3 regions of the Neobacillus sp. NPDC093127 genome follow, and region 1 is predicted to be linked to each of the others. Evidence: riboswitches for the same ligand, from Rfam matches in the RefSeq annotation. Region 1 holds a riboswitch; each other region holds the start of a gene.

Region 1 (6,211 bases):
CCTTTAATTTGTAAAAAAATGATGTTAAGTTTCCACTCTCTCCTATTCCCCTTCAAGAATTAAAACAAAAGCATCACTGTGACAATAATGTGACATGTCCATTTTACTCCCATCATCATAGAGCGTCAAGAAAACGGATACACAATTCTTTACTAAAAATAAAATTTTTAAAATATATTGATATTATTATGGATTGGTATTTATTTCCTTCGTTTCACTGGATGACATGATATTTAACTATATTTCCTTCTTTTTAATTACCAACTTCTTACTGTAGGAATTTTTGTCTGTAAGGAAAAGATAATTATGATGGAAAACATGAAAAAATATTGCAAAATAATAAATTCTTCTATCAGATTTTCAAAGTAAACGGTTCTGAAACTAAACACTAATTGATATAATAGAATAATAGAAAGAGGGGAAACATGTGAAAGAAAGCCAAGTTGTTGATCAAAATCTAAATGCCGCTGAACCAAGAACCATCTCCATATTCGGTTATGAACTAATCAGAGAAATCCTTTTACCGGAGATTCTAGGGAAAGACACCCCGGAAATCTTGTATTGGGCGGGAAAACTGCTAGCACGAAAATTTCCATTACCTGATTATGATAAAGTCATCGAATTTTTCGCTGATGCTTCATGGGGCCAGCTAGAAATAAAAAAGGAAAATAAAAATGAACTTGAATTTGAACTAATCAGCCCTTTAATCGTGTCTCGTGTGAAATCAAAAGCAGAGCACTTTTTCCAGCTTGAAGCAGGTTTCCTAGCCCAGCAAATCCAACTTCAAAAAGAAGTCATCGCTGAAACCTACGAGCACCCTGTAAAGAAATCCAATAAAGTCCAATTCACCGTCAAATGGGATAACAAAGACCACATTTAATTCTACGGTTCATTTACATGGTGTCAGGCACCGTCCTAAGGACGGTGCCTGACACCATTTTCTAATTATTCCCAAGTCCGAATGCTTTGTGCAAGGCTTCCACTGCTTTAAGCATGTTTTTCTCTTCGACTACTGCTGAGACTTTAATTTCGGATGTGCTGACCATTTTGATTTGGATATTATTGGTTGCCAATACTTCAAACATTTTGGCTGCCACACCAGGGTTTGAAATCATTCCGGAGCCAACGATGGATACTTTTGCTAATTTATTTTCTGCATCAAGCTGCTCATAACCGAGCACGCCTTTATTATCTTCAAGCACATTTAATGTCTCAAGCCAATCATTGGTATGGATGGAGAACGATAAATTGGCTGTTCCTGCCTCTGTTGTGCTTTGGATAATGATGTCAACGTTGATATTATTTTGAGCGAGCGTAGTAAAAATGGTTGATAAACTTGTTAATGAATTGGTGAGACCTAATACGGTAACTCTCGTGATTTCATCTTCAAATGCGACACCGCGGACAACTAGATTTTGTTCCATTGCTGCTTCCCCCTCTATGACTGTACCCTCGATTTTCTCCATACTTGAACGAACCTCAAGTTTGACCTGATAGTTTTTGGCAAACTCCACTGCCCTTGGATGCAGTACACCCGCACCTAAATTAGCGAGCTCAAGCATCTCATCATAAGAAACAGATAGTAATTTGCGTGCGTCTTTCACATACCTTGGATCGGTTGTAAACACTCCGGTCACATCAGTGTAAATATCGCACTTATCTGCTTTTAGGGCAGCTGCTAAAGCTACAGCTGTTGTATCAGAGCCGCCGCGGCCAAGTGTGGTGATTTCGCCGTTTTCTGTTATTCCTTGGAATCCAGCAACAATGACAACTTTACCCGCTGATAGCTGGTTCTGGATGGCGTCGGTATTTATATTCGAGATTCTTGCGTTTCCATGAACAGGTTCAGTCACGATTCCTGCCTGCCAGCCGGTAAAAGAAACTGCATCCATTCCTTGTTGATTTAAGGCCATTGACAGGAGCGAAATTGTCACCTGCTCACCAGTGGAAAGGAGCATATCCATATCCCGCTTATTTGGCTGTGGCGAAATTTCTTTTGCCAGGCCGACAAGCTGATCGGTCGATTTTCCCATGGCGGAAACGACGACAACTACCTTATTGCCTCTCTCTATCTCCTCTTTCACACATGCTGCCACGTTTAAAATTTTATTTACACTGCCGACGGAAGTTCCTCCGAATTTTTGTACAATAAGCCCCATACCTGACTTCTCCCTCTTTCAATTGAATACGTTATTTTTCCCCATTAACGCAAAAAAGCAATGAGAAGGGCATCTCATTGCTTTATAAACACAAAAAATTCTTGCGCACACAATGTAAGATAGCTCTCCAAGACAGACGTCTTGACAATCCAGTATTTATTCAACACAGGACCAGCAAAGAAAGAAATGAGATCTTCTTTACTTCGGCGAACCTTCCCTTTCATGATTCTTCTCAGAAGCTCATCCTTCTCAGAACCACTACTCTTGAAGCTCGCACCTCTACCTTCACTTTAATACGTAAAAGTGATAGTAAATTAAATTTTCATTTATTATAGCATGTTCTTTTTTTTCTGACAATCATTGTGAATGAAGTTTATTGATTAATTCTTCTGCGACATTTATCGGAATTCCAAGTGCTGTGAATTCCTCCACACCCGCTTCTTTCATTTTTTTCACTGAGCCAAACTGTTTTAATAATAATTTTTTTCGTTTCTCGCCAATGCCTGGAATATCATCCAGTAACGATTGAAAGGCGCTTTTTCCACGAAGCTGGCGGTGAAATGTAATCGCAAAACGGTGAACCTCATCTTGGATTCTTTGGAGTAAATAAAACTCCTGGCTGTTTCTTGCCAGAGGAACAATCTCCAATGGATTGCCGTAAAGGAGCTGGGATGTTCGGTGTTTTTCATCCTTCACAAGCCCTGACAGCGGGATATCCAAGCCTAGCTCATTTTCTAACACATCCCTGACTGCCTCCACATGACCTTTTCCGCCATCAATAATAATTAAATCCGGCAGCGGCAGTTCTTCCTTTAAGGCCCGCGAATACCTTCTTCTCGTCACTTCCCGCATTGATTCATAATCATCGGGACCCTTAACCGATTTTATTTTATATTTGCGATATTCTCGATTGTTTGCCTTCCCATCGATAAAAACAACCATCGCGGACACGGGGTCAGTCCCTTGAATATTGGAGTTATCAAATGCCTCAATCCGGTGAGGGGTATAGATCCCTAAAAGCTCGCCTAGGGTTTCTACCGCTTTAATTGTCCGATCCTCGTCCTTTTCAATTAATGAAAACTTTTCATTCAGAGCAATTTTGGCATTTTTTATTGCCATTTTGACGAGGTCTTTTTTCTGCCCCCGCTGCGGCTGCAGAACCTTTACCTTTAATAGCTGTTCTGCCAGGCTTAGATCTACTTCATCCTGTATTAAAATTTCCTTTGGTTTAAAGTGATTGGCTTTTGTATAAAATTGCCCAAGGAACGTTAAGATTTCTTCCTCTGGCTCGTTATAAATAGGAAACATGGAAACATCCCGTTCGATGAGCTTTCCTTGGCGGACAAAAAAGACCTGGACACACATCCAGCCTTTATCGACTGCATAGCCAAACACATCCCGATCGGTGAAATCAGTCATCGTAATTTTTTGCTTTTCCATAATCGTTTCGATATGGATAATTTTATCGCGAAATTCCTTTGCCCGCTCGAAATCCAACTCTTCAGCTGCGGCGGTCATTTTTTCGGTGAGCTCTTTTTTGATTTCCTTATATCCGCCATTTAGGAAGCGGGTAATTTCATCGGTCATTTGTTTGTATTGTTCTTCGGCGACTTCATTCACACATGGTGCAAGGCACTGCCCTAAATGGTAGTACAGGCAGACGCGGTCGGGAAGCGTTGAGCATTTGCGGAGCGGATAAATCCGGTCAAGCAGTTTTTTTGTCTCATTGGCTGCGGTAACGTTTGGATATGGACCAAAGTATTTGCCTTTGTCCTTTTTTACTTTTCTTGTGATAATTAGTTTCGGATGTCTTTCCGCAGTCAGCTTTATAAACGGATAGGTTTTGTCATCCTTCAGCATGATATTGTATTTTGGGTCGTATTTTTTGATTAGGTTTAATTCCAGCAAGAGTGCTTCGATGTTTGAAGAGGTTACGATATATTCAAAGTCCTCGATTTCATTTACAAGCCGGAGCGTCTTGCCATCGTGCGAACCGGTGAAATAAGAGCGCACACGATTTTTTAATACTTTTGCTTTCCCTACATAAATAATTGTCCCCTGCCGGTCTTTCATTAAGTAGCAGCCAGGCTGATCCGGCAGCAGTGTCAGTTTCTGCTTGATAATTTCATTCATTCCGGCCACTCCCATCCGTTTTTTTTTAATATCAGAATTTATATCATTGGACTTCGAGAATTGTCCAGCTCCAGCGCCCTAGCGGCTAATGTCCTTCGCTCTCCGCCCTACGATAAGTCAACATCGAATCGCTAACGCTCTTCGTGTTTCCTTTATCTCAGTTGGAGCGCTCCAGGCCATACGCCGCTGAACAGGGCGCTTCCGCTTTCCTAATTATCCTTAAATTTTAAAACAAACTGCCAACAAATGATAGTGGGAGGTTTTTCTTAAAATCCTTTCCATGCAAAAAAAACCTCAGCTAGAATGGTTTCCAGCTGAGGCTTTTTGAAGTTTCAATCGTTTATACGTGCTTTTCTAATACGCTTGCTAATGCTTCTTTTGGCTGGAAGCCGACTACTTTATCAACGACTTCGCCATTTTTCATAACCAACAAGGTTGGAATGCTCATTACACCGAAATTAGCCGCTGTTTGCGGGTTGTCATCGACATCAAGCTTTGTGATTTTTACTTTATCGCCCATTTCTGAGTCAAGTTCTTCAAGAACGGGAGCGATCATTTTACAAGGTCCGCACCATGGCGCCCAGAAATCTACAAGTACAAGGCCTGAACCTGTTTCAGCAGAAAAGTTTTGATCTGTTACGTGTGAAATAGCCATTTAAATTGCCCTCCTAATTAATACTGAAATACTACCGAAAGTATAACATTGATTGGAAAATCAAGCTAATAAATTGCTCTCCTCATTCATTTTCCCCTTGTTTGTTCTATGTATTCCTAAAAATAACGGAGCGAGCGGCTTTTGCACCGCTCGCTTCAAGTAAGTTATGATGAATGTACTTTCAACTTTTTAAACTCTTCCGTTAATAATGGCACCACTTCGAACAGGTCGCCGACGATTCCGTAATCCGCTATTTTGAAGATGTTTGCTTCAGGATCTTTATTGATCGCGACAATTACTTTCGAGTTGGACATGCCGGCTAAATGCTGAATCGCACCGGAAATACCGCAGGCAATGTAAAGGTCTGGTGTAACTACTTTACCAGTTTGGCCAATTTGCAGGGAGTAATCGCAATAATCGGCATCACAAGCACCACGGGAAGCCCCAACAGCACCGCCTAAAACATTAGCCAATTCTTTTAGCGGTTCAAATCCTTCAGCACTCTTCACGCCGCGGCCGCCAGAGATAACCACTTTTGCTTCACTTAAATCCACGCCTTCACTAGCTTTTCTTACTACTTCTTTAATGATGGCGCGAAGGTCTTTGATGTCAACGGAAAGGGAGGAAACCTCACCGTTTCTGCTTTCATCCTTTGCTAGTGGCGCAATATTATTTGGACGGACCGTCGCAAAAATTAACCCGTCGGTGACAATTTTCTTTTCAAAGGCTTTACCGGAATAAACGGGTCTTGTAAAGACGATATTTCCACCGGCTGCTTCAACGGCAACTGCATCAGAAATAAGTCCTGATGAGAGCTTGCCGGCAATTCGCGGTGCAAGGTCTTTTCCGAGCGCAGTATGACCTAATACCAGCCCTTCCGGTTTTTCTTGGTCAACTACAGCTAGCAACGCTTGCGCATAACCATCTGAAGTATATTGCTTTAATTTATCATTTTCAACGACGACAACACGGTCTGCTCCATACTGTACTAAGTCTGCGCCTAAAGCGCTTACAGCTTCGCCCGCTAATACAGCGACTACTTCTCCGCCCTCTGCAACTGTTTTTGCAGCAGCAATTGCTTCAAATGATACATTTCTTAGAGATCCGTCACGAACTTCTCCTAATACCAATACTTTTCTTGCCATGTATGATTACCTCCTGAAAGAGCAAATTTTAAAATAAAAACGATTAAATTACTTTTGCTTCCGTATGAAGCAAGTGAACAAGTTCTTTTACCTGATCGTTTAAATCTCCAGCCAAAACT
Region 2 (6,211 bases), on a different contig from region 1:
GGAAATTCGTAGTCCCCCAAATAGAAAGGAAAGACCTAAAACCGCTGCTTAAGGCATTAGTAAAGCATAAAGGGTTAACGTTGGTTGATACAAAATTAAACGATGGCACTGAAGTGACGGTCAAGTTGTAAAGCATTATCCGAAATTTAGGGATAATGCCTTTTTTTCTTTTTAATTTTAGAAAAAACACGCGATTTCGCGTGCTTCTTCTAAAATAATTAATTTGTCAAATCACATTTCTCTAATGGAATAACCTTGGTTCTTTTCGTGAACTTATAACCTAGCCATAATAGTACGAATAGCGGCAGGCCGATATAGGATACCAGCACACCGTTCCAGTCGATATGGCCGCCCATGAAGGCAGTATAGTTTTGCCCTAAAACCACAAATCCACAAACAGAAAAGGCGAATATCGGACCAAATGGGAAGAATTTCGATTTATATGGTAACAAGCTAAGATCCTTACCTTGTGCGGCAAACGCTTTTCGGAAACGATAATGACAAACAGCGATTCCAAGCCACGCAATAAAGCCGGACATACCTGAAGCGTTTAACAGCCAATTGTATACTTTCCCATCTCCAAACAGGGAAGCAAGGAAGGCTAGGGTACCCACTAAAGATGTTGCGATTAAAGCATTAACTGGAACACCATGTTTGTTTAATTTACCAAGGAATCTTGGGGCTTTACCTTGACGGGCCAAATCCCATAGCATCCGTGTCGACGCATACATCCCGGAATTGCCTGCAGATAATACCGCTGTTAAGATAATAGCATTCATGACAGAAGCGGCGAAGGCGATTCCAGCTTTTTGAAAAACAAGTGTAAACGGGCTGACCCTGACACTCTCAACGGCCAAATTACCATTTGTATAAGGAATAATAAGTCCAATAACTAGAATGGCCAATATATAGAATAAAAGGATCCGCCAAAAAACTTGTTTTACGGCACGTGGAATCGCTTTTGCAGGATTGTCGGTTTCACCTGCAGCAATACCAAGAAGCTCTGTTCCTTGGAAGGAAAAGCCTGCTGCCATGAAGATTCCGAGCATGGCCATAAAACCGCCATGGAAGGGAGCATCGCCAATTGTGAAGTTTTTAAAGCCAATAGCGTGATCGCCCATTATACCTAAAATCATCAACGTTCCAATAATAATAAAGATAACTACCGTTACGACTTTAATGAGGGAGAACCAATATTCAGCTTCCCCAAATCCTTTAACCGAAAGATAATTTAATAAAAACATAATAGCCAAAAAAAGGCTGCTCCATAATATAGATGGGGTATTAGGAAACCAAAATTTCATAATCATTGTCACAGCAGCTAATTCTGCTGCTATCGTAATCGCCCAGTTAAACCAGTAATTCCACCCAAGTGCAAAACCAAGGGAAGGATCAACAAACTTAGAGGCATATGTGCTAAAGCTTCCGGCAACAGGCATATAGGCACCCATTTCTGCTAAACTTGTCATCAAGAAGTAAACCATGAGACCAATAATAAAGTACGATAACAGGGCGCCGCCTGGACCAGCTTCATGGATGGCACCGCCACTTGCAAGAAATAGGCCTGTACCAATTGTTCCGCCAAGTGAAATCATTGTAAGGTGTCGCGATTTTAAACTGCGTTTTAATTCTGATGGATCCTTTTTCGCTGATATTTCACCAATATATTCATTTTCTTTTAATACTCGTGCTGATTGCATTGTCATGACTCCTTCTTTTCTTCATTTCAGTTCAATGCTAGGATTGGGAAATGAGACTCATGATAGCTTTTCAGGAAGGAGTTTGGAATAAAAAATGCCATCGAAGTAGAATCGATGGCATTGTCAATACCCCGCATCATACCTTCCGAAAGATAGCTCAACACGCTCGGCTGGTAAAGCCTCACGTGACAGTTCTGTTCCTATTTGGAGACAGCCCCAGCATGCTTTTCTAGAGATGAAAAACACACTTCGGCAGCTTTTCCTTTCAAACGGAGTCAGGGATGTCTCTTCCATCTCGTCCACTTTACTGATAAAAACCGCGACCTCTACCTCATCGGTTTGATGAGGATTTTTTTATGAAGTTTATTATATTACTAAAGTATAAATAATCTTTTATTATTGTCAATATCCACAGACAATTTATTACTATTGTGAAAAAACTATCAATTTACATTGGATGAGAGAATCGGTATGATTTTAAACTATATTAGATCAGGTATTGGAGGAAACATAAAAATGCGGTTTCTGGGAATAATTACAGGTTCTCTTATTATTGTGATCGCTTTTAACCTATTCTTAATTCCTCACGAGGTGTTAAGCAGCGGCTTGAGTGGAATATCTATGGTTTTTGGGATGATTTCCCCTCTAAATACAGGCTTGGTCAACTTGATATTGAACCTTCCGTTATTGATTATCGGTTATAAAATGCTTGGAAAAAAATTCATCATGAATTCTATCTTCTCGGTAGCAATCATTTCCTTGGGACTTTATTTAGTACCAGTATTTCCAATTGCAAAAGACTCGATTCTTTCCTCGATATTTGGCGGCGCTTTAACAGGTTTGGGGGTAGGAATTGTGTTCCGTTCTTCGGGATCAACTGGAGGATTCGATGTTATTGGCATGATTGTTGCTAGGAAAAAGGACTTTCCCATCGGTGTGCTGCTATCTGGGATGAATGCCGTTGTCATCGTTATAAGTGGATTTTTGTTTAATTGGGATTCCGCCTTAAATACGTTAGTATCCATTTTTGTCACTGGTAAAGTAGTGGATGCCATTTATACGGATCATGCAAAATTAACGATAATGATCATTACAGAAAAAGGTCAAGAAATGAGAGCACATTTACTGACCAATTTGTATCGTGGCTTGACGATTATGGACGGAGTCGGCGGCTATTCAAATGATAAACGAAATGTTTTGGTTACTGTCATTTCCAGGTATGAATTGAATGAGGTAAAAAACCTAATTACCGAAGTAGATCCAGCCGCATTCGTCAACATTACCGAAACCATTGAAGTGATGGGCCTGTTTCATCGGCCTAGTCCCCAATAAAAAGCTTGCACATCTAATTTTTGTGCAAGTTTTTTTATTGTGAATTTAAGAATATTGTTTCCTGATTTATCCGAAAATTTGCTATAATAGAGAGATAATTAAGCATTATGAACGGGAGGCAATCCGATGTAAAATCCTTTACTTTTATCCATATCAATTGAATAAAAAGTGAGGGTGTTTTATGTCTATTATTGTCGGAAAACAGACTTCTTTCCGGTTTCTTTGGTTTGGGCAAATGTTTGCCAACTTGGGAGATATCTTATATATTGTCTGTTTAATTAAGTTGATATTTGATGCGACCGGTTCTGTTACCTATATGTCGCTTGTTCCGTTTTTTAATACCATTTCAGCTTTGATTAGCGGTTTATTGGCACCATTGGTGATTAATAAATACAGACTCAAGTCAATCTTGTTTTATTCACAAAGCGGTAAGACCATCTTGCTGTTTGTATTGACCATAAGTGCTGCTACGTTTAAAATGGGAGGCTTGTTTTGGATCTATTTGCTCATTTGTCTTATTTCTTTTTTAGATGGATGGGCTTCACCTGCACGAAATGCGATGGTACCAAGTCTGGTCGAAGAGGGGAAACTCGTAAAAACGAATAGTTTACTTTCAATATCCGATCAGATTGTCCAGCTGGTTGCCTGGCCAATCGGCAGTATTCTGTTAGTATCCTTAGGTGCCGGTAATATTCTGTGGTTAACCTTCAGCTTGTATTTCATTTCAACGGCTTTAATGGGGTTAATTGAACAAGCTGTACACATCCAAGCTCAAGAGGACCAAACTCGTTTGGATGCCTTGAAAGAGGGCTGGGGAATCATTTGGAAATCTAAACAGCTTCGGACCATCAGTTATATGAACATCCTTGAAACCTTTGCAAACGGGGTATGGATTGCTGCCATTTTGTTTGTATATGTTTCCGAAGCATTAAATAAAGGAGAGAATTGGTGGGGGTTTATTAATGGCTCCTTTTTTGCCGGAATGCTGTTTGCCGGCCTGCTGATTTATCGTTTCTCCTACCTAGTAGAAAGAAATTTAGGAAAAACAATTCTTTGGTCGACCTTTAGTTTAATTGCCATCACCTTAATGTTTGGCATGACCTCGATTCCTTGGTTTGCCCTTTTCGTCTCCTTTATGTTTGGTTTGCCGCAAATGGCCCGGGATGTTGCCGAGACAACGATCATTCAAAAAAGCGCAAGGGAACAGCTGCTTGCCAAAGTCTATTCTGCTCGGGGAACTCTTGTTTTTGCTGCGTTTGGGATTTCGTCGCTCGTGATGGGCTGGATTACAGATGAATTTGGGGTACGAACGACATTTAAGGTTGCAGCTGCCCTGTTCATTTGTTCCTTTTTTATTGCTCTAAGGGGGAGAAGGTATCTTTTTGGCGAGTCCAATATGGAAAGAAATTAATTTTTAGCGGGAAACTACTTGATGGTTTCCCTTTTTTCATAGAAAATAACACTATATTGATAGTAAGAAGGTGATTGTTTAATGCGGCCCATAATATTAGGTATCTTTGCTGCTTTCTTTTTTGCCTTTACGTTTATTTTAAACAGGTCGATGGATTTAGCAGGCGGCAGCTGGATTTGGAGCGCATCGTTACGCTATTTCTTTATGGTTCCATTTCTGTTTATCATCGTAATTGCACGAAAAAACTTTACACCATTGCTTAAAGAAATGAAAAGCCGCCCATTTGCTTGGGCTTCATGGAGTTCGATTGGGTTTGGCTTGTTCTATGCACCGATTTGTTTTTCTGCTTCCTATGCACCTGGGTGGTTAATCGCAGCTACATGGCAAATTACGATTATCTCTGGATCATTGCTGGCGCCGCTCTTTTACGAACAGGTTATGACTGAAAAGGGTACCATTCAATTGAAAGGAAAAATTCCTTTTAAAGGAATGGCGATGTCATCAATCATTTTGCTTGGAATCATCCTAATGCAGCTGCAGCAGGCCAATCATTTATCCTTTGCGGCAATCTCTTTGGGTGTGCTTCCTGTTATCCTAGCCTCCTTTGCCTATCCGCTGGGAAATCGTAAAATGATGGATTTGTGCGGGGGGCGCCTTGATGTTTTCCAACGAGTATTAGGAATGACGCTGGCGAGCATGCCTTTTTGGCTAGTTCTATCCGTGTATGGTTTACGAACAGCTGGACCACCCAGCATCGGACAAACGATCCAATCCAGCTTGGTTGCCATTTCGTCTGGTGTCATCGCAACGATTCTTTTCTTTCATGCCACGGATCTTGTGAGAGGGGATATGCAAAAATTAGCTGCCGTTGAAGCGACTCAATCCATGGAAGTTTTATTCGCAGTTATTGGCGAATTGTTACTTTTGAATTCCTTATTCCCAAATGCTTTATCATGGTGCGGGATGGTATTAGTTATGCTGGGGATGGTGCTGCACAGCTATATTTCAAACAAAAGCAGTACTGCTTCTATTTCAATAACAACAAACGATAACACAATAAACTCCTGAAAAATTTAAATCCTTATCAATCTTGGTTGATAAGGATTTTTACATTACCCATTAAGAAAAGGCGCAAGTTTTTCAATTGCATCCTGTAGGATCGATGCATTTTTTTTATACATTGCTTTTGATTGATCACAATCGGTTGCAAGTGTAAATATTTCTAAATCAGCTTGGGTTTTTTTAAGTGTCGCAAGTAAGAGGGGGCGCTGAGCTGCCTCAGGTACCTGGATTTTATCATCATAAAGGTCTACAGTTAGTTCACCGTATGAATCCACTTGGCCCAAAAAGACATTATCTAGCGTTACTCCTAGTTTTTCTAATTCTGTATAGAGCCATCCTCTGCCTTTTCCAGACCATCTTAATGGTTCATCCATAATATTTCCGTCCATAATGACGGTTTGCGGTTCTTTTTCCTTTCCCATTTTCATTTGTAAATCTTTTGGTGTAAGTGGACGGTTTTCTTTTTTTAATAATGCGCTTAAATTTCCTCTTGGTTCTAAAACGGCAAATTCAACGTCAGCAACTCGAAATATATCCTTTGCCCGAAGGAGGGCTGAAAGTTCATCAATGGTATACTTTTCTTTTTTTAGATTGTTCTCTAATATTTTTCCGTCTTTAATAACAACAGTCCCTTTACCTTCAACGAGATCACTGAATTTCTTGCTTTTTATGGATAAAAAGTTAACCAAGAAAGTAATAAAGCCAA
Region 3 (6,211 bases), on a different contig from region 1:
CACCTTGAATTTATTCAGGGGGTCATTAATCGGATGGGGCAAAATTCCTTTTTATTGAAGGGGTGGACCGTTACACTTGTTGCTGGGCTTTTTGTTTTTGCGAATACCCAAGATATGGACTGGAGAATGATTTCGATTGCCTTCATACCTAGTATTTTCTTTTGGCTTTTGGATGGTTATTTTCTTTGGCAGGAAAAGTTGTTCAGAAACCTTTATGATCATATTCGAAAAATAGGCGAGGGAGAGCCAATCGATTTTTCAATGGATGTGAAACCATTTGTGTTCGAAACAAGCTCATGGATCCGTATTTGTCTTTCTAATACATTAAGCCTATTTTATTTCCCAATAATTGTTATTATCATAATCACCATGACGCTTGTTTGTAAATATTGATTCCTGTGGTTAAATATAACAAAAAAGGCTGATATAATGATATAAAAAATATTGCGAACGAACATTTATGGAGGGAGAAATGACCAGAATCAAACCACGATTATTTATTGGCTCTGCCAGAGAATCCGCTGACTATGTTGATGCTATTCATGAAGCACTTACTCATGTTGCTGAGGTTACTCCTTGGACCGCAGGTGCATTTCGCCCGCTCGAATATAATATGGAAAGCCTTGAACGACAATTAGATGAAAATGATTTTGCTGTATTTGTATTTTCACCGGATGATGTTGTAAATATACGAGGTACCATTACATTTACGACAAGGGACAATACTTTGTTTGAAATGGGGTTATTCTGGGGTAGGTTAAGAAGAGGAAGAGTCTTTTATATTATTCCTCATACAACACCGGAAAGTGAGGAAGCAAAAGGGTTTCGTTTACCTTCCGATCTGGACGGGCTTACTGTATTAAGGTACGAAATGCGTGCTGATCATAATCACGATGCTGCAGTTAATGTCGCTTGCAGGGTGATCAAACGAAAAATTCGCGAGTTGGGCGTCTTTCAAAATCCAGCGAAGCTCTTAGCGGAAGCTCAAGCAAACAGGGAAAAAGACTATGCCTTAATTCGTATCCTTCGAACCTTGTCAAAACGACTTTTAGCAGACCCAGCGAAAAAGTTTGAATATCTACAAGAAGCTGTTCGGAACGCTTATCTTGCTCCATCATCCTATTATGTTGAAGGAATAGGGGTCTGGCAAGCGGAGGGAATTGATGGGCTGAAACAAATAGCGGGAAATGATGGTATAGGGAAATTTTACCCGTTTAATGTGAATGAAAACAGGCGAAAAACAGATAGAATTATTGTCGTTGATTGTTTTTTACAGAGTAACGAGCTTGTTTTTCAAAAGAATAATACAGCCTTTGATAATACGTATGTATTATGTTACCCTATAGGTAATCAATTGGTTCTGACGGTTGAATTAACGGGAAGAAGGCTATTAAGCCAAGCAGAGATTGACGATATTTTTCTCGATAATTACAATCTTTTAAGCACGATTAACACTATCTTTGGAGGTGCATCTTCATGAGCAGAGCAGCGGTATCAAAAGTAGACCAAAAATCGTATAAACTTGGAGAAACTGTTACAGGTGTAAGAGCGGTTATCACCTCCATTCACGGAAAAGAAGAATCAGGAAAAGTTATCTATAAACGAAAAGCAGACTATCGAGATGACCCCTATCAGAAGCGGGCATAGGGGACAGGAAGCCCGTTCTCTTGTCCTTGACAGATAATAGGGGTTATTGTAAAATCAAAACATAATTTAATAGGACCTCACTTTTGCTAGTGAGGTAGAGGCGCGGTGTTTATTAGTCTTTAGTGGAGCTTGAGAAGCTATGATTCTAAGGAGAAGGAAATGTCGCCGAAGCTTGTAATATTCTCAGTATTACTTGCTGGGTCTGCAGTGAAGAACTGCAGGACTGTCTCAATAAACGTCCCGGTTTATTGAGTTGAGCTATCTCATTTGGGGAAAGAAGAGGACTGTAGGGTAATTGTATATAACGAGACCTGAGTTTACCTCAGGTCTCTTTTTGTTTTGCAAATTGCCTGAAAAAAATAAAAAATGCCATTTTTTTTTGAAAAAGAGGAGGAGAACGTAATGACGAGAAAAAAATTATCTTTTTTAATAGTAATCTCTTTAATTATGATGCTGCTATTGTCGGCATGTGGTACAAGCAGCAGTTCAGGGAAGAAGGATGGAGCGGGAGAAGCAACGTTTAAGGTTGGCCTTGAAGCTGGGTATGCACCATTTAACTGGACGCAATCAGATGATGCTAATGGCGGAGTTAAAATTGATGGCAATGCAGAATACGCTGGCGGATATGATGTAGAAATCGCCAAAAAAATTGCGGATGGCTTAGGGAAAAAGCTAGTGATTGTGAAAACAGAATGGGACGGCCTTGTTCCTGCGTTAGCTTCTGGAAAAATTGATGCCATCATTGCAGGGATGTCACCAACAGCTGAGCGCAAAGCGACGATTGACTTCACAGACAATTATTATAAATCGAATTTAGTAATGGTTGTGAAGAAAGGCGGAAAATTCGATGGGGCAACGTCCATTCAAGATTTTAAAGGAGCAAAGATATCAGCTCAATTGAATACCTTCCACTACTCGGTCATTGACCAGATTAAAGGGGTAAAAAAGCAGCCGGCGATGGATAACTTCCCGGCAATGAGGGTGGCCCTTGAGTCAGGTGTAATTGATGGATATGTTTCCGAACGCCCAGAAGGTATAAGCGCCCAGTCTGCAAACGAACACTATAAAATGATCGAATTTAATGACGGCTTTAAGACATCGGATGATGATACGTCGATCGCTGTCGGCGTTGCTAAAGACAGTAAATTAACGGATAAAATCAATAAAATCTTATCAGGCATTTCAGAAGATGAACAGACAAGCATTATGGATGCTGCTATTAAAAATCAACCGGCAGCCCAATAATTTTTCAGGGGGGAACCGGGTGCATTTGGATGCATTCGGTTTTATCCGTTCTATGCTTTTAAAAAAAGGAGAACAATTATGACGTTTGATTGGGTAATAAAAATTGTTTCAAACAATTGGCCAATGTTTCTTCGCGGTGCGGGTGTGACGTTGTTAATTGCGATTACAGGGACGATTTTGGGCTTTATTATCGGCCTGTTGATAGGGGTTATTCGAACCATTCCTACTCCTGAACGAGGAGTAAAAAGAATTTTCCTCAAAATAATTAATGCGATTCTTTCAATCTATATTGAGGTGTTCCGTGGAACACCGATGATTGTACAAGCGATGGTTATTTTTTATGGTTCAGCTTTAGCATTCGGTATGGATATGAACCGAATTTACGCGGCGATCTTAATCGTATCGATCAATACTGGAGCCTATATGTCGGAAATCATTCGCGGCGGGATTGTTTCGATTGATAAGGGACAATATGAAGCAGCACAGGCAATTGGAATGACTCATTTTCAAATCATGAAGAATGTAGTTTTGCCGCAGGCGATTCGCAATATTTTGCCGGCAACAGGTAATGAGTTTGTGATTAATATTAAGGACACATCCGTTCTTAACGTCATTTCAGTATCAGAATTATTTTTCCAGACAAAGTCAATCGCCGGAAATAACTTTAGGTATTTTGAGTCATTTTTCGTTGCTTGCGTGCTTTATTTTATTATGACCTTCACTGTGACTAGAATTCTTCGTTACATCGAAAGGAAATTAGACGGCCCGGACAATTATATAATGTATGCCAACCAAATGCAGGTAGAGACACCTGAAGATCTGCTGCGCAAAACAAAAAATCACCTGTAGAGGAAGGAGGAGAGAATTAGATGGAAAAGGTTGTTGAGATTCAGCACTTAAGTAAATCCTTTGGGAGCCATGAAGTATTAAAGGATATTAATTTCACAGTCAATAAAGGGGAAGTTGTTTGTATTATTGGCTCATCGGGCTCAGGGAAATCAACGCTTCTTCGCTGTGTTAATCTTTTGGAAAAACCAAGTGGCGGACAAATCATCTATCAAGGTGAGAACATTTTAGATAATAAGCATGATATTACCGCATACAGGACAAAATTAGGAATGGTTTTCCAGCAATTCAATTTATTTAATAATCATAATGTGTTAAACAACTGTACGGTTGGTCAAATGAAAGTGTTAAAACGTTCCCGTGAAGAGGCCGAGAAAGTGGCGCTAAAATATTTGCAAGTTGTCGGTATGGATCAATATGTGAATGCAAAGCCGAAACAATTATCCGGCGGTCAAAAACAACGTGTCGCCATTGCGAGAGCCCTTTCAATGGAGCCGGATGTGATGTTATTTGACGAACCAACATCAGCGCTCGATCCGGAAATGGTCGGAGAGGTTCTCAAGGTGATGAAGGAGCTCGCTGGCAGTGGTCTCACGATGTTAATCGTCACCCATGAAATGGGATTCGCAAAAGAAGTATCAGACCGTGTTGTCTTTATGGACAAAGGCGTGATTGCCGAAGAGGGAAGTCCTGAACAAATCTTCAATCAGCCAACACAAGATCGTACGAAAGAATTTTTAAAACGCACCTTAACCCAAACAGTTTAGTGGTAGCACCACCGCTTGTGGCGCTGCGGCTTGAAATCCTCTATAGATTAAATAACAAATTACCACCCTTTGGTTCACAGAGGGTGGTTTTTCATTTCTTCAATCTTACATAGTCCTCAAATTGTCGGAATGGTATTATCTGAAAACTAGGAAATCCCTCCTAAAGATAAATATCAATCGATAAATTCTCCTAATTTTCTTTATATTTCTTTAATTTCCCTTAACTTCCAATTTACAAAAGCGGAGTAAGATTGGTTTTGTAAACAAACCCAATCAAAAAGGAGATGTTAAAATGAAACACAAAAAGTTACTGGCAGCATCGCTTGTTACCTTGCTTCTTGGTTCCACGTCAACCTATGCGGCTTATACGAAATTGGTCGGTCCAAAAGAAGATGGAACAGCTGTAACCCCTCACGGCTGGACGGTTACGCCTCCGGGTTCACAAGTGACGCTTGGTAATTTTCCAATGGGTGGTGCCTTAAGTCCGGATCATCGCTATCTTATTGTTTCCAATGATGGTCAAGGTGACCAATCTATTCAAGTGGTTGATGTTAGCACCCAGCAAGTCGTTCAGACCATTCCCTACAAATCTCCCGAAGCCCTTTATTTAGGGGTTACTTTTAGTCCGGACGGTAAAACGGTCTATGCATCAGCAGGCGGCAATAACAAAATCCGCGTCTATGGATTTGAAAATGGAGCATTAACGGAGCGTTCTCCGATTATGCTGACAGATAAAAACAAAACAAACTTCTATCCGGCCGGATTATCTGTTTCAAAGGATGGAAAGTATCTATTAGTTGCCAATAATTTAAACCATTCCGTATCAAAAGTAGATCTCACCACCAATCAAATTTTAAAAACCACCTCTGTTGGTAAAAATCCTTACACAGCGGAATTAAGCCATGATGGGAAATCCCTTTATGTCAGCAACTGGGGTGAAAGCAGCATCAGTGTCGTGGACCCAGAAACGTTAACCATTAAAAGCACGATTCCTGTCGGACTGCATCCGAATGCGATTATTGAAAACACGGCGGACGGTAAACTCTATGTAGCGAATTCCGACAGTGATTCCATTTCCGTCATTGACCCTAATCAACAAAAAGAAATCAAAACAATTTCCCTAAGCCCGTATAAAAATGCTCCCACAGGAAGCCAGCCCAATGCGCTTGCCTTAAGTAAGGATGGAAAAACTCTTTACGTTTCGAACGGAGGAAATAACGATATAGCCGTTGTTGACCTAAAAGCAGGAGATGTGACAGGGTTAATTCCTACTGGCTGGTATCCAAGCGGTGTCTACCTAAATGATGAAAAGCTCATGGTACTGAATGCAAAAGGCCTTGGAGCTGGTTCGAACCGGGAAGGCCAGTATATCGGGAGCATGATCAAAGGAACGATGTCGTTTATCGATACTCCGAATGAAAAGCAGTTAAAAAAATATACGAAGCAAGTAGAAAAGAATAATGAGATTTATAAGCCAACTGGATTCAGTGCCAGTGACAAATTCCCAATCCCGCGCTTCGAAGGTCAGGAGTCACCGATCAAGCATGTCATTTATGTGATCAAGGAAAACCGGACGTATGACCAAGTATTTGGCGATGTGGAAAAAGGAAATGGCGATCCTAGCTTAACCATCTTTGGCAAAGAGATTACACCTAATATCCATCAACTTGCTGATCAATTCGTCTTACTGGACAACTTTTATGCGA

Evidence for each region. A riboswitch is a leader RNA that binds a small molecule or an ion and turns the genes downstream of it on or off. The one in region 1 is predicted to bind lysine.
Region 2: linked by a shared signal. The riboswitch ahead of ACIQCO_RS12340 (amino acid permease) and the one ahead of ACIQCO_RS22175 (aspartate kinase) in region 1 are both predicted to bind lysine.
Region 3: linked by a shared signal. The riboswitch ahead of ACIQCO_RS06645 (transporter substrate-binding domain-containing protein) and the one ahead of ACIQCO_RS22175 (aspartate kinase) in region 1 are both predicted to bind lysine.

The regions. Positions count from the first base shown of each region.
Region 1 is NZ_JBIVOP010000020.1:27,836-34,046, forward strand. Features, by position in the region: gene ACIQCO_RS22170 (YslB family protein) at 428-880, shown strand; gene ACIQCO_RS22175 (aspartate kinase) at 942-2,159, opposite strand; lysine riboswitch at 2,272-2,449, opposite strand; gene uvrC (excinuclease ABC subunit UvrC) at 2,517-4,292, opposite strand; gene trxA (thioredoxin) at 4,633-4,947, opposite strand; gene ACIQCO_RS22190 (electron transfer flavoprotein subunit alpha/FixB family protein) at 5,112-6,092, opposite strand; gene ACIQCO_RS22195 (electron transfer flavoprotein subunit beta/FixA family protein) at 6,136-6,211, opposite strand, start outside.
Region 2 is NZ_JBIVOP010000007.1:185,829-192,039, forward strand. Features, by position in the region: gene ACIQCO_RS12335 (hypothetical protein) at 1-131, shown strand, start outside; gene ACIQCO_RS12340 (amino acid permease) at 219-1,706, opposite strand; lysine riboswitch at 1,846-2,037, opposite strand; gene ACIQCO_RS12345 (YitT family protein) at 2,217-3,032, shown strand; gene ACIQCO_RS12350 (MFS transporter) at 3,214-4,443, shown strand; gene ACIQCO_RS12355 (DMT family transporter) at 4,525-5,511, shown strand; gene ACIQCO_RS12360 (DUF421 domain-containing protein) at 5,556-6,211, opposite strand, start outside.
Region 3 is NZ_JBIVOP010000003.1:292,517-298,727, reverse strand. Features, by position in the region: gene ACIQCO_RS06660 (hypothetical protein) at 1-393, shown strand, start outside; gene ACIQCO_RS06655 (TIR domain-containing protein) at 473-1,480, shown strand; gene ACIQCO_RS06650 (hypothetical protein) at 1,477-1,647, shown strand; lysine riboswitch at 1,735-1,916, shown strand; gene ACIQCO_RS06645 (transporter substrate-binding domain-containing protein) at 2,050-2,892, shown strand; gene ACIQCO_RS06640 (amino acid ABC transporter permease) at 2,971-3,741, shown strand; gene ACIQCO_RS06635 (amino acid ABC transporter ATP-binding protein) at 3,762-4,505, shown strand; gene ACIQCO_RS06630 (glutaminyl-peptide cyclotransferase) at 4,798-6,211, shown strand, end outside.